DNA from 2 places in the Bacillus sp. SRI_025 genome. Region 2 is predicted to be linked to the other one. Evidence: a T-box and tRNA genes for the amino acid it is inferred to sense, from the RefSeq annotation. Region 2 holds a T-box; the other holds one or more tRNA genes.

Region 1 (7,645 bases), on a different contig from region 2:
TCAAAACGCGATTGGAGCGGTTCTATCACCATTTGACTCATGGCTTTTAATGAGAGGAATGAAAACGCTGGCTCTTAGAATGCGTCAGCACGAGGCAAATGCGAAGGAGCTGGCTGAGTTTTTAAAGAAACAGCCAGAAATTCAAGATGTGCTTTATCCAGGAAAGGGAGGCATGCTGTCATTTCGAGTAGCTAAAGAGGACTGGGTCAATCCATTTTTAAAGCAGCTAAAAACGATTTGTTTTGCTGAAAGCCTTGGCGGAGTCGAAAGCTTCATTACGTATCCTGCAACGCAAACGCACATGGATATCCCAGAAGAAATTCGCATTGCAAACGGTGTATGTAACAAGCTGCTCCGTTTCTCTGTTGGCATCGAGCATGTAGATGACCTGAAAGCAGACCTGAAACAGGCACTATCACAAGTAAAAGAGGAGGTACACGCCAAATGACCACACACGATTGGACACTCGAAACACAACTCGTTCATAATGCGTTTAAAACAGACCGTTCAACAGGTGCAGTCAGTGTACCGATTCAGCATGCATCCACATTTCATCAAAGCAGCTTCGATGAATTTGGTCAATATGACTACTCGAGATCGGGGACTCCGACACGTCAAGCATTAGAGGATACGATTGCGGCGCTGGAAGGAGGAACGAGAGGGCTTGCCTTTGCATCAGGCATGGCAGCCATTTCAACTGCTTTTCTTCTATTATCTAAGGGAGATCATGTGCTTGTCACAAGAGATGTGTATGGCGGGACTTTCCGAATGATCACTCAAGTTCTGTCGAGATTTGGAATTGAGCATACCTTTGTGGATATGACGGATTTGAATGAAGTCAAAAGAGGCATTCAATCGAATACAAAGGTCATTTACATGGAAACACCGTCAAATCCAACACTAGGCATTACAGATATTGAAGGTGTCGTACAGATTGCGAAAGAGCATGACTGTTTGACTTTCTTAGATAATACGTTTTTAACGCCTGCCCTTCAGCGTCCGCTGGACCTTGGTGTGGATGTTGTTCTGCATAGTGCAACGAAATTTTTAAGCGGCCACAGTGATGTGCTGTCAGGCTTAGCCGTGGTAAAAGATGAGAAGCTGGGAGAGGAACTCTATTCACTGCAAAACTCCTTCGGTGCGGTTCTTGGCGTGCAGGACTGCTGGCTTGTGTTAAGAGGGTTAAAAACCCTTCAGGTGAGATTAGAAAAAGCAAGCCAAACGGCCTTCGAACTAGCTTCATTTCTTAAAGAACACCCTGCGGTGAAAAAAGTATACTATCCAGGCTTAGATGATCACCCGGGTGCAGATATTCAGCGAAAGCAGGCAAGCGGAGCAGGGGCTGTTCTCTCATTTGAACTAGAAAACCAAGCGGCAGTCAAAGAATTGGTGGATGCCGTCACATTACCTGTATTCGCCGTCAGCCTCGGTGCCGTTGAATCGATTCTGTCATATCCAGCCAAAATGTCACATGCGGCTATGCCAAAAGAAGAAAGAGAAAAAAGAGGGATTACAGATGGGCTGCTTCGTTTAAGTGTAGGTGTCGAAAACGGAGAAGACCTCAAACGCGACTTCAAACAAGCACTTGATCAGTTAAAGCCCGTCCTTGTGAACCAATCATAAAGAAGGAGAGAAAAAAGCCGGCACAGCCGCCGGCTTTTTGACCTTTTTTGAACAAAACCATTGACGCTTTATTATTATGGTTATATAATAGAGACTGTCAGTAACAGAAAGCCCAGAACTGATACATAACCCGATTCCGTAGCTCAGCTGGGAGAGCGCTACCTTGACAGGGTAGAGGTCGCTGGTTCGAGCCCAGTCGGAATCATATGAAAAGACGTTGATGAAAAGCCATTCTTGAATTATTCAAGGATGGCTTTTGTCTATTTAAAATGAAAAAGTTCTTAAAATCACATTGATAACAATGCAATAAATGAAAATAGCATACCACTGTCCTTCCCTATTTGCACATGTATCTGAAGGACGAAAGCTGCCATTAAGTTGATGGGTGTAGCGTTTCTGACGATGCAGGTATCAAAAGCCCAAGTTTGAGCGCTGAGAAACTGTTAGGGACACTTGACACAGTAGGCTTGTTTGGAGAATAACCAACGGCAAATAGGGTGACACATACGGATACCATAAGCTTGATACACTATCAAGATGATCAGTCGCCTGTCTGAGTTTGTTTATTTTTTTTACAAGCAAATTCAGGAAGACAACTTGTTCAGCCGTTGTCCATTGCTTTCAACCTATCAAGTCAAAAAGCAAACGACAAGTCAAGACTAATAACGAAAGTAAATGATTTAGTGATTCAGAATTCAAGTTCAATCTTATTTTGTTTTTAACTAATATTTAGTAGCAATTTCATCGGGATTTATATACTCTCTTGGATGTGGAATCTTTCTAAAGTAATTCATGTGCTTCTCCATATCTCCAAAATTCATGAGAAAATCTTTAAGCTCTTCAACCGAATTTCTATTAAATAAAGATTTTGTTGACTCCGCGTGCTTTTCAGACTTTAAATTTCTTAATAAACTGATCTTACTTCTAAATTCTTTATGTTGATAAGTTACTGGAAACCATCCGTAAAGTGAGCTTCTAGATCTGATAAAATAGTGTAATAAAATATCAATATCAATCAGTTCTTTTTTATATTTTCCTGCTCTTTCAACTAACAAGTCAGCTTGCAAGCAGACAGTACGTAAATTAAGTTTTTCCATTCTATAGTCTAATGATCTTAGATTAAATCTGAAGATTGATAAATCAATTTCTTGTCCATAAGTGACTTCCTCTAAATCAAATTCAGCATTTAATAGATCAGCCATAATATTATAATATTTATACTTGTTTAATAATAGAAAAGAATAAAGAATAAGCTCATGTATAAGGAATTTAACATGATCAAATTCAATTTCATAAGTTGTTCTTGAAGTGAGTGGTTTAGTATAGGTGAAAGATTTTTCAAAAAAGTCTTTAAGATTATCTGAATTAATTTTATCAGCTTCTATTAAAATTTCTAAAAACTCGATGAAGTCTGTTTTCAAAGGTTTCGAATTTTCTATTCTTTCAACTATCTTATCATCAAGCTCATGAAAATCGACATTGGTGAAATGCAATGATGCCAGTTCTTCTAAGAAAGCTTCTTGAAACTGCATTGACATCACCCGAAGTCGATTAGGATTTTTGTCTAGGGCTGAGCGCATCTGTTTTAAAATATTTTGTGTTTTGTAATGATTTATTTCTTGTTCAAATAAATAAGAAGGAACTTTTCCAAGAGCAGGTTTTTTATGTTTAGGAGCCTTATAAAGAGTTCTTAACAGCTGCTCATAATTATCTTCAAAAGTATCTTCATTCGAAAGATCAATGTATATCCTACTTTTAATATAGGCGGGAATGAAATTTTCTCCACTAGAGTCTCGTTCAGAGACAATAGGTATGAATTTGCCTTGCTGAATATCAGAGTATAGTTCAGGAGTGATAATCTGAGTTTCATCACCAACTCCTCCTGACCTATTATCCGCTTTGGGTTTGTAACCTCGGTCACAAATTATTAAAACATTATCTATTTCTTCAGATGAAACCATTTTTTCCATAAAAGCATATTTATCGTGTCCCTCTTTTAAATCCCATTTATCGAGAGTAACATCAACTCCATCTTCTGACAATCGAATTGCTAGGTCTAGAACCCATTGTTGATGATCGTCAGTAGTCCAGCTATATGAAATGAAAATTTTTGGATTAGTGATATCCATTGCTTTCTCCTTCTATATGATTTTAATATTAACATTATAGCCTTCTTGTTTTTTCCATACAATAGATATATTTCAAAGATATTGGAGAAGAACCCATGTTATCATAGAAGAAAATGGATGTTGGGGGATTGTCAGTAAATGCTCAAATCAAAGTTAGTTGTTTGGACGTTTATCGTTGTGACTGGATTCTATATGCTGGTGAGTATTTGGAACATTGCTGTATTTCCAGATAAGACATGGACAGATTACGCAGGACAGATTCTGATTGTCGTGTTTGGGAGTATGGTGAATGGTTTAATCGCTGCTTTCTTTATGTACGCAGCAGCTATGTTAGTGAAATATATTAATGGTGATAGAGCTTAAAACAGGCGCATAAAAAGGTAACAAAAAAGGTAACAAAAAAGGTAACAAAAAAGGTAACAAAATTTTTGGTTTTTAAAAAATACGAAGGAACACAAGAGGATACAAAAGGGTAAAGGAAGCTTATGTATCAAGGTTTATGAGTGAATTGAGGATATCGGTGATAATTACAGGATTCTATATATCTACCTTTACAGGGTAGAGGTCGCTGGTTCGAGCCCAGTCGGAATCATCGTTGAAACCCTTGCATAGCAAGGGTTTTTTTGTTTTTTGCAGATTGTTTCTTTTTAGGTTAAAACGATTAAAGTGTTCTGCGGTGTTAAATTCTAATTTGTTTGTGACATGATGATAAATATCTGAGGTTGTTTTAGCACTAGCATGTCCCGCTCTTTTTTGAATAGATGTACCCCACCTGTTTGGGATGGGGTATCTGCATCAATACATTCAATATTTGTCTGGTGTAATTTAAATAAATAAAGTTCGTTTATCTTAATATTTAATAATGGTTCTTCCTAAATGTTGACCATTTTTAATGGCTTCAATTTTTTCAGGTAACGTATCGAGCGTAATCTCATTGACTAGAGTCGTTTGGGAGATATTCCATTCGTTTGCTATCTCGTTCCAAATTACTTTGCGTTTATTGATTGGTACATTTACAGAATCGATCCCTAGAAGGTTGATCCCTCTTAGAATAAAAGGTAACACAGTTGTTGTTAATTTAATTCCGCCTGCATTCCCGCACATGCTCATGCTTCCACCATAAGAAATTTGAGGAATGATCACAGAAGCCACATCTCCTCCTACGGTATCTAAGACGAAGTCAAATTTTTGCTTGTTCAATGGTTTTTTTAGTTCTCCTAATTCGTTTGCAAAAATGATATCAGCTGCTCCTAAAGATTTTGCTATATCAACTTGATTATCCTTACGCACTAAAGCAAAAATATTGTTGTACCCAATTTTAGATAATAATTGTATAGCAATGCTACCAACTCCACCAGTTGACCCTGTAACGAGTATATTAGGTTGTTTTTTCGTACTCATACCATTTTCCTGTAAAGCCATGATAGAAAGAGCTGCGGTAAAGCCTGCTGTTCCAAAAATCATTGCTTCTTTTAAAGTCAAGTTATTTGGCAAAGGTACAATCCAATCCGCAGGTACTCTAGCATATTCAGAAAAACCTCCAGTGTGGCTCATGCCCATAGCGAAACCTGTGACAATCACTTGTTGACCCTCTACGAAACGATGATCTGTTGTATGAACGATAGTCCCACTTAGATCAATTCCAGGAATCATTGGATAGTTACGAATAACACCTCCATTTTTTTGAACAGCCAGCATATCTTTATAATTGATTGAAGAATATGCTACTTTAATCAATACTTCTCCTTCAGATAAATCATTAACACTTACATTTTGAAGATCATAACTAACTTGATCATTTTTTTCTGTAACTAGAATCGCTTTAAATGAATCCATTGTGTATCTTCCTCTCTAAAAATATATTACAACAAAATATTTCTGGTGCAAAAGTATTTCAATTAAAAAACTACCATGATATTATAGGTGAAGTCAATGTGGGGGAGATAAAATGGAATTATCAGAGTGCATAAATTTTTTACTAAGTGTTAGTCAAAATAAAGTGTTCAAGTACTTTAGTAAACTTTTAGAGGAAAGTGATTTGACACCCGCTCAATATGGTGTGTTGAACTGTCTATGGAGAGAGGGCCAGCTATCTCCTAAACAAATTGGAGAACTTGTATATTTAGAAGCCTCAACCGTTTCTGGAATATTAGATAAAATGCAAAAAGCTGACTTAATTGAACGCACAATAGATCCAAACAATCGAAGAAATATTTTAGTAGAGGCTACTCAAAAATCTTTAGTCATTAGAGATCAAGTTGAAGCAGCAACAATTGAGCTGAACAAGACAGCGCTTCAAAACTTGTCAAATGATGATAAGGTTGTGCTAAAGCAGGCATTAAGTACAATTATAAATAATTTTCAATGATGTATTTTTATAAACAAGTTTCATAACTATCACAAGGCTCCTTTACAGGAGCTTTTTTCGGTGCTTTGTACATTGCTGGATGTGATAATAAATATAAGATATAGGTGTTTTATAGAAATTAGGTAAGGAATAAACAAAATTCTTTCTTCAGTGGAGAAGATTCAATGTTGATGACGGCAATTCAGAATGGTTGGCTTGATGCAAATGTTGTAATTGAAGAATCATTAATGTCGTTCTAACGCGCTGGATGCGATGGCATTTTGACTTATTTTGCTTTAGATATGGCTCGGCGACTGAGAGATGGAATCTCAAAACATATAGGCAAAATGAAAACAGACCATGCAGGGTCTGTTTTTTTATGAGGACGATTTGAGGACATTTAGAAAAATATTGGTGGAAGAAAATCCTTTTTCATACTGATCACACATCTTTTAATAGTATCAGTATATCTAGTTTAAGAGGTTACTTACAAAATATTTAGAACTTTTTTGTAAGAATCCTCCGAAATGTAATACGGACTTTAAATATTCTCTATTTGTCTATACTTTTCATATCGCTGTTGTATAAGCTCTTCTGAGGATAATGGTATCAATTTTTTTAGAGATGATTCGATGACAGATTCAATCATTTTTGCCTGTGATTTGATATCATTTTGTGCTCCACCTTTCATTTCAGGGATGATTTCATCAATAATTCCTAACTGTTTTAAATCTTTTGCTGAAATTTTCATATGTTCCGCAGCTTCTGGAGCATACTTAGCGTCCTTCCATAGGATAGATGCTGCTCCTTCTGGTGAAATTACCGAGTACCATGAATACTCTAGCATATGGATATGGTTACCGACACTAATGCCAAGAGCTCCACCACTTGATGCCTCTCCAATTACAATACAAACAATTGGCACTTTAAGTGTAGCCATTTCAAATAGATTTCGAGCTATCGCTTCAGAAATTCCACGTTCTTCAGACCCTTTCCCTGGATAGGCGCCTATTGTATCAATAAATGTAATAATAGGGCGATTAAATTTATCAGCTTGTTTCATCAGTCTTAGCGCTTTTCTATATCCTTCTGGATGAGCCATTCCAAAATTTCTTTCTATATTTTCCTTTGTACTTCTACCTCTTTGATGACCAATAACCGTAACGGGCATTCCTTTAAATTTTGCAATACCACCTATCATTGCTTTATCATCACCATATAATCGATCACCATGAAGTTCGAAAAAGTTTGTAAACAATAAAGGTATATAATCCAATGTCGTGGGCCGGTTACGTAGCCTTGCAATTTGAACTCGTTGAAAAGCTGTAAGATTAGAATAAATTTCATCTTGCATTTTATTTAAACGTTTTTCTAATAAATGAATTTCTGACGATAAATCTACATTATTTTCTTTCATCATTTTCTTTAATTCATCAAATTTCTCTTTTAGTTCAATAATAGGACGTTCAAAATCCAAACTCATTTTATCCTCCAAAGGTTATGACCTCATTCAAAAGACTTAGAAATAGAATCAATAAATAATTCA
Region 2 (7,645 bases):
ACGTTATCTGGTAACCCTCTTGCGATGACAGCAGGCTTAGAAACTCTAAAACAGCTGACACCTGAGTCTTATGAAGAGTTTAAACGAAAAGGTGACCGTTTAGAAGAAGGTATTTCGAAAGCAGCAAAAGCATACGGAATTCCATTAACGTTTAACCGTGCAGGTTCCATGATCGGATTCTTCTTTACAAATGAAGAAGTGATCAATTATGACAAAGCGAAAACAGCTGATCTTGCTTTATTCGCTGAATTTTACAAGGAAATGGCCGATCACGGTATCTTCCTCCCGCCTTCTCAATTTGAAGGACTATTCCTGTCAACAGCTCATACAGATGAAGACATCGAATATACGATTGAGACAGTGGAAAAGGTATTTCAAAAACTACGTCGATAAAACAAAAGCCGATATGGAGACATATCGGCTTCAGATTGTTGACAAAGGCTAAAATGATCTTGATTTTAGCCCTTTGTCTTTTTTCAGCGTGATAGAAAACCTTTGCAGTCTAGGAAAGACGAGCAGCGGAGCGGAGCGAATTTGACATTCGTGAGCACCGGAGCGCAGGACTGACAACGAATGCGAGGGTTTGTCTACACGCTGAGCCGATATGGAGACATATCGGCTTTTTGCGTTGGAGAAAACCAATCATATTTTCACTTCCTCCCACATACAACTGTATTGACATCTAATTTTATTTTTTAAGGATTAGATGAAAGGAGGACACCGACTTGTCTCAAAACAATCGATTACAGTTTTCGGTAGAAGAATCCATTTATTTCAAAAGCGGACAGGAAGTCAGTGAGCTGCTGTCAATTTCTCTCGACCCTGACATTCTCGTTCAAGAAGTGAATGATTATGTTTCCATTAGAGGTTCACTCGAGCTAACAGGAGAATACAACATAAATCAAGAGGAGCTATTGGGTGAATTGAGTTCCTTTCCAACATACAGGGAAGCAGATGAGGTAAAGGTAAGAGAAGACGGAACAGCGGAGCTTCTGCATCAATTTCCAGTCGATATCACCATTCCGAAGAACAAAATTAGTCATTTAAATGATGTGTTTGTGTTTATTGATGCGTTTGATTACCAGCTGACAGAGAATCGTTTGCTTACCATTCAGGCTGATTTAGCCATTGAGGGCTTGTTAGACGAGGAAACGTCTCAAGCGCCTGTAGAGGAGCCGTATGAATTTGTCCATCGTCCTGAAGAGGATTATGGCGATATGGCTTACGATTATCAGTTGCAGCCGGAACAAGAAGAACAAAAAGAGCTGCAAGGCGAAGAACATGAGGATGATGAGAAGCAGCCTGTTTTCCAACATGACACACGTGCTGAGCAAGAAGAACAGGAAGATCAAGAAGAAGAGGATGAAGAAATTGAGATAGAACTGGTGAACAGGGAAGTAGAGGAAGTGTCCGAAGAACCGGAAGAATCAGAAGAACAAGAAGAGCCGGAACAGCCGAATAACCAAGAAGAAGCTATGGCACTTGGCTATCGATCCATCCCTGAAGCTCACGTGCAGGAACCGCCATTTTTTGAACCACCTAAGCTTTTAGAAGAAGAGGAGCGGGAGGATACATTCTTTGAAGTGGAAGTGAGAAAAGATCCGGAAGCTGCAGAAGAGCAGGAAGAAATGGTACAGTCGTATCCGGCATTTGAAGCACCTGCTTATCAAGTGGAATCTGAGCAAGAGGAGCAGGATGACGAATATCAGCTCGGGCGGTTATATGAACGGGAAGCACCTAAAATATATGAGTCAGCTCAAGAAGAAGAGGTGCTTGAAGAAGACGTAAGAGAAACGTCTGGAAGTGAGAACTCTCTTTATTTAACAAAGCTGTTCGCTAAGCAGGAGGAGGAAGATTTTTCTCGCATGAAAATATGTATAGTTCAGCAAGAAGATACCGTCGATCGTATTTGTGAGAGATATCAATTGAATGTGCAGCAGCTTCTTCGCACAAACTCATTATCGATTGATGCGGAGCTTGAGGAAGGGCAGATTCTTTATATTCCTGAATATCAAAAAAGCAATGCATAGCAAGCGATGACTGACCGAGAAAATGTGGTGAGTGAACGTGGATGAAATCCAATCTGTCTTATACGAATACGGACTTGAGGCTGAATATATTGAACCTGTCAGTCCTGTTGTCATCAAGGTATATACAAAGCAGGGTGTATTTGCCCTGAAGCGAGTAAAAGCCAACCGGCATATGCAATTTACAGAACAAATGCTTGAACTAGAATCAAAGGGCTATCGCTCCTTTGTTCCGATTTATCGGACGAAGAGCGGTTCCTTTTTCTCAAGTCATCGGGAAAGCCAGTATGCATACTATCTGATGCCGTGGCTGACGAATGAAAAGAGAGAAGAGCAGGACGATAAGCACGAATATTTATTTCAAGAGATTGCAAGACTTCATAAGCGGACTGAAGTCATGATGGATATCACAGAGCAAGAGATAGAAGCGCATTACACCCAAATCAAGACCAAATGGGAAACAGAGAAAGACATGTATGAACGATTCATAGAGCGGGCAGAACAAACGTGGTATATGTCGCCATTTGAGCTGGCCGCTGCTATGTATTTTTCAGAGGCGATGTCTGCCAGCGAATTTGCGCTTGAGCGTTTAGAAGATTGGCATGAAGAAATGAAAGACAAAGAGACAACGCGTGTTGTGCTAAATCATGGACAGCTATCAATCCATCATTTTTTGTATAATGATGTAGGAACAGGACATTTCACCAATTTCGAGCGGTCTAAAAAAGCCGCCCCCATCTATGATCTTCTGACCTATTACTTTCGGACATTCAAAACCTATCCCACGTCTTGTCCTGAATGCACTTCTTTGTTTTATACGTATCAAAAAGGAAACCCTCTTCGGGAGGAAGAACTGCATTTGTTCCTAAGCTACCTTGCTTATCCGCAAGGGCTGTTTGATACAGTAAAAGCTTATGAAGCAGGCGGGCAGGATGAAATGGAAAGCTGTCAGCAGCTGTTAAGAGCGTATTGGCAGATGAAAAATTCTGAGCCGACCGTTATGAAGATTCATGAGATTGAGCAGGCTAGACGGCTTGAAGAAGAACAAAGTGCCTCGTCATCAGCGGAATGACGAGGTTATGCTGCGTTGGCTTTATATGGACAGGTACATAAGCATGAGTTTTTAAAACCAATCTAGATGAAAGGCACAGGCGAGAAAAATAAGAATACCTAGAATGAGGACGTCAAATGTTGTAGGGAAAATGATCGTACGAAATCCTTGAAATATAGCAATCGGGAGAACGACTTGGGAGGCAACTGCCCGAATTTGTCTCAGCCAGGGGGGGAGTGTGTAAGGATTGATCTTCTTCAAATCAAACGCCCTCCTTCTTCATTTTGTTATTATCATATGGGCAAAAGGGCGAAGGGTGCCTGCCCAATTTGTATAAAGAAGAAGAAAAGCGGAAAAGATGATTGACGAAAACAAAAGGCATTTAGTAATATTAATAAAAGATGAGTATGTGCTGATGAACGTGATATATCGTAAGCGTGGATCAGGAAGAGTACGAGCAAGACCCTAAAGAGAGGGAAGCCAAGAGCTGAGAGGTTTCCTAGGATGTACTTGTTTGGAAGGTCGCCTGTGAGCTTAATTTCTTGAATGAACAAGTAGAGAAATTCGGGAGAACCCCGTTATCCTTTAGAGTGTATGGGACACGTGTATGTGTCTCGTGAAAAAAGGTGGTACCGCGAAAAAGCTTTTTCGTCCTTTTATAAGGATGGAAAGGCTTTTTTTATGTTTCATCAGCCGAAAAAATGTGGAGGTTACACAAATGGGAACAAATAATCAAGAAATGCCAACAAAGTACGATCCTAATGCGATTGAAAAAGACCGCTATACGTACTGGCTTGAAGGAAAATTCTTCGAAGCACAAAATGACAAAACGAAAGATCCATATACAGTCGTCATTCCTCCACCAAACGTGACAGGAAAACTGCATCTTGGGCATGCATGGGATTCTACACTCCAAGACATCGTGACACGTATGAAACGGATGCAGGGCTATGACGTTCTTTGGCTTCCAGGTATGGACCATGCCGGTATTGCGACTCAGGCAAAAGTCGAGGCAAAGCTTCGCGAAGAAGGCGTAAGCCGGTATGACCTTGGCCGAGAGAAATTTGTGGAAGAAACGTGGAAGTGGAAAGAAGAATATGCAGATTTTATTCGCAGCCAGTGGGCGAAAATGGGTCTTGGTCTCGATTACTCCCGTGAACGTTTTACTTTAGATGAAGGTCTGAATAAAGCCGTTCGCCAAGTGTTTGTTCAATTGTACGAAAAAGGGCTTATTTATCGCGGAGAGTACATCATTAACTGGGATCCAGCAACGAAAACGGCACTTTCTGATATTGAAGTGATTTATAAGGATGTTCAAGGTGCGTTTTATCACTTGAGATATCCGCTTTCAGATGGCACGGGTTCAATTGAAATTGCGACAACAAGACCTGAAACAATGCTGGGAGATACAGCCGTAGCCGTACACCCTGATGACGAGCGTTATCAGCATTTGATTGGAAAAACAGTGGTTTTACCAATTACAGGCCGTGAGATCCCAATCGTCGGTGATGACTATGTTGATATGGAGTTTGGTTCAGGTGCTGTGAAAATTACACCTGCTCATGATCCGAATGACTTTGAGCTTGGAAACCGCCACGGGCTAGAGCGTATTCTTGTCATGAATGAAGATGGCACAATGAATGCGAATGCCCTGCAATATAAAGGGATGGACCGCTTCGAATGCCGCAAACAGCTTGTGAAGGATTTACAAGAAGAAGGCATTTTGTTCAAAATTGAGGACCACATGCATTCAGTTGGTCATAGTGAGCGAAGTGGAGCTGTCGTTGAACCGTATTTATCAACACAATGGTTTGTGAAAATGCAGCCGCTGGCAGACGAAGCCATTCATCTGCAAAAAGGGGACGACCAAGTTCAATTTGTTCCAGACCGATTTGAAAAGACATATTTACATTGGATGGAAAATATCCGTGACTGGTGTATTTCTCGTCAGCTATGGTGGGGACACCGTATTCCGGCTTGGTATCATAAAGAAACGAAAGAAGTATACGTTGGACTTGAAGCACCAGAAGATATTGAGAACTGGGAACAGGATAACGATGTACTTGATACATGGTTCAGTTCAGCTCTTTGGCCGTTTTCTACAATGGGCTGGCCGGATGCAGACAGTGAAGACTTCAAGCGCTACTATCCAACCAATCTGCTTGTAACTGGCTATGACATCATTTTCTTCTGGGTATCCCGCATGATCTTCCAAGGTCTTGAATTCACAGGAGAAAAACCGTTCAAAGATGTCCTTATTCATGGGCTTATCCGCGATGAACAAGGGCGTAAAATGAGTAAGTCGCTCGGCAACGGAATTGATCCAATGGAGGTCATCGACAAATACGGTGCGGATTCATTAAGATATTTCTTAGCGACTGGAAGCTCACCAGGTCAGGATCTTCGTTTTAGTTTTGAAAAGGTTGAATCCACTTGGAACTTTGCGAACAAAATTTGGAACGCATCCCGTTTTGCTTTAATGAATATGGATGGTTTAACGTATGATGAGCTTGATTTAACAGGAGAAAAATCAGTTGCTGACCAATGGATTTTAACACGCTTAAATGAAACAATTGAAAGTGTCACACAGCTTGCTGACAAGTATGAATTCGGTGAAGTGGGCAGACATTTATACAACTTTATTTGGGATGATTTCTGTGATTGGTACATTGAAATGGCGAAACTTCCGCTTTATGGAGAAGACGAAGCAGCGAAGAAAACGACTCGTTCGATCCTTGCGTATGTATTAGATCAAACGATGAGACTTCTACATCCGTTTATGCCGTTCTTAACAGAAGAAATATGGCAGCATCTCCCGCATGAAGGTGAGTCCATTACTGTTGCGGCATGGCCTGAAGTGAAGCCGGAGCTTTCCAACGAACAAGCTTCTGCTGATATGAAGCTGCTTGTGGAACTCATCCGCTCTGTTCGTAACATTCGCAGTGAAGTGAACACACCAATGAGCAAACAAATAGAGCTTTACATTAAAGCCTCCACATCTGATGTGCAGGAACGCTTAGAGAAAAACCGTTCATATATTGAGCGCTTCACGAACCCAAGTGTTCTTGAAATTGGCACAGATATCCCAGCTAGTGATAAAGCGATGACGGCTGTTATTTCTGGAGCAGAACTCATTCTGCCGCTTGAAGGCTTAATCAACTTAGATGAAGAAATTGCTCGTCTGCAAAAAGAGCTTGATAAGCTGACAAAAGAAGTGGAACGAGTACAGAAAAAGCTTGGCAACGAAGGCTTTATGAAAAAAGCGCCTGAAAGTGTCGTAGAAGAAGAGCGTGCGAAAGAACGTGATTATGTCGCAAAACGCGAAGCTGTTCAAAAGCGTATTGAAGAGCTGAAAGCATAAGGTTGAAAAGACGGCTCCTAATGAAAGGGAGTCGTCTTTTTTGAAAATTTCGTATGAAATGAGAGATGACATTGTTTACAACCTATCATGAAGCCATTGATTGGATTCACAGCAGACTGGCCTTTGGCGTAAAACCGGGTCTTGAACGAATGAAATGGCTGATGAACAGACTAGGAAATCCGGAACAAAGTATAAAAACAGTACATGTTGCAGGTACAAATGGTAAAGGATCAACCATTGCGTTTACGCGTTCTGTTTTGCAGGCAGCCGGCTATTCGGTCGGAACTTTCACCTCTCCGTTTATACTAACGTTCAATGAAAGAATCAGCGTGAATGGAGTGCCTATAGAAGATGAAGAATGGCTGAGTTTGGTGAATCAAATCAAGCCTTTTGTTGACGAATTAGATCAAACAGAGCTTGGCGCAGCAACAGAATTTGAAATCATTACAGCATGTGCATTTGCTTATTTTGCCCATGTGCACCAAGTAGACTTTGTCCTCTTGGAAACAGGGCTTGGGGGAAGGCTTGATTCTACAAATATTGCTGTGCCTATTTTAACAGCGATTACGTCAATTGGTCATGATCATATGGCCATTTTAGGTGACACACTTGAACAGATTGCAGCTGAAAAAGCGGGCATTATCAAAGAGGGTATTCCAATGATCACGGCAGTTCACCAGCCTGAAGCTCTTGCTGTCATTCAAAACACAGCAAAAGAAAAGAATGCGGAATGTATTTCCTTACATGATACTTGTAGATTTGATGAGCAGCAGCCGACAGAAACAGGTGAACGTTTCACATTACGCACATCAAAAAAGCAGTATCCGCAGCTTGAAACAGGATTAATCGGAACGCATCAAAGGCAAAATGCTTCCCTTGCTGTTTTACTCATTGAATGGCTGGAGCAAGAAGGCTATATTAGTGTGACAGAAGAGCAAATATATGAGGGCATTCGGCAGGCAGCTTGGGCTGGGAGATTTGAAAAAGTCAAAGATCATCCTCCAGTGTATTTAGACGGCGCTCATAATGAAGAAGGGATCGACCGTTTAATTGAAACTGTACAAGCTCATTTTTCTAGTAAACAGGTGCATATATGTTTTAGTGCTTTAAAAGATAAGCCGTACAAGCAAATGATTCAAAAGCTTGAAGCTGTCAGTTCTTCCATCCATTTTGTTTCATTTGATTTTCCAAGAGCCGAATCAGCTG

What was found. The T-box of region 2 lies ahead of AC20OE_RS06455 (valine--tRNA ligase). A T-box ahead of a tRNA ligase gene usually reads a tRNA of that ligase, here a tRNA-Val.
Region 1: it has a tRNA-Val gene. The T-box ahead of AC20OE_RS06455 (valine--tRNA ligase) is inferred to sense a tRNA for this amino acid. The anticodon was not compared.

What each region holds. Positions count from the first base shown of each region.
Region 1 is NZ_JBYEGB010000003.1:219,147-226,791, reverse strand. It holds gene AC20OE_RS10850 (methionine biosynthesis PLP-dependent protein) at 1-448, shown strand, start outside; gene metC (cystathionine beta-lyase) at 445-1,623, shown strand; tRNA gene AC20OE_RS10840 (tRNA-Val) at 1,756-1,828, shown strand; gene AC20OE_RS10835 (toll/interleukin-1 receptor domain-containing protein) at 2,346-3,752, opposite strand; gene AC20OE_RS10830 (hypothetical protein) at 3,891-4,115, shown strand; gene AC20OE_RS10825 (YhdH/YhfP family quinone oxidoreductase) at 4,602-5,588, opposite strand; gene AC20OE_RS10820 (MarR family winged helix-turn-helix transcriptional regulator) at 5,701-6,120, shown strand; gene AC20OE_RS10815 (acetyl-CoA carboxylase carboxyltransferase subunit alpha) at 6,641-7,582, opposite strand; gene AC20OE_RS10810 (MarR family winged helix-turn-helix transcriptional regulator) at 7,606-7,645, opposite strand, start outside.
Region 2 is NZ_JBYEGB010000002.1:309,480-317,124, forward strand. It holds gene hemL (glutamate-1-semialdehyde 2,1-aminomutase) at 1-393, shown strand, start outside; gene AC20OE_RS06440 (LysM peptidoglycan-binding domain-containing protein) at 726-2,030, shown strand; gene ysxE (spore coat protein YsxE) at 2,068-3,099, shown strand; gene AC20OE_RS06450 (hypothetical protein) at 3,151-3,339, opposite strand; T-box leader at 3,508-3,737, shown strand; gene AC20OE_RS06455 (valine--tRNA ligase) at 3,797-6,439, shown strand; gene AC20OE_RS06460 (bifunctional folylpolyglutamate synthase/dihydrofolate synthase) at 6,505-7,645, shown strand, end outside.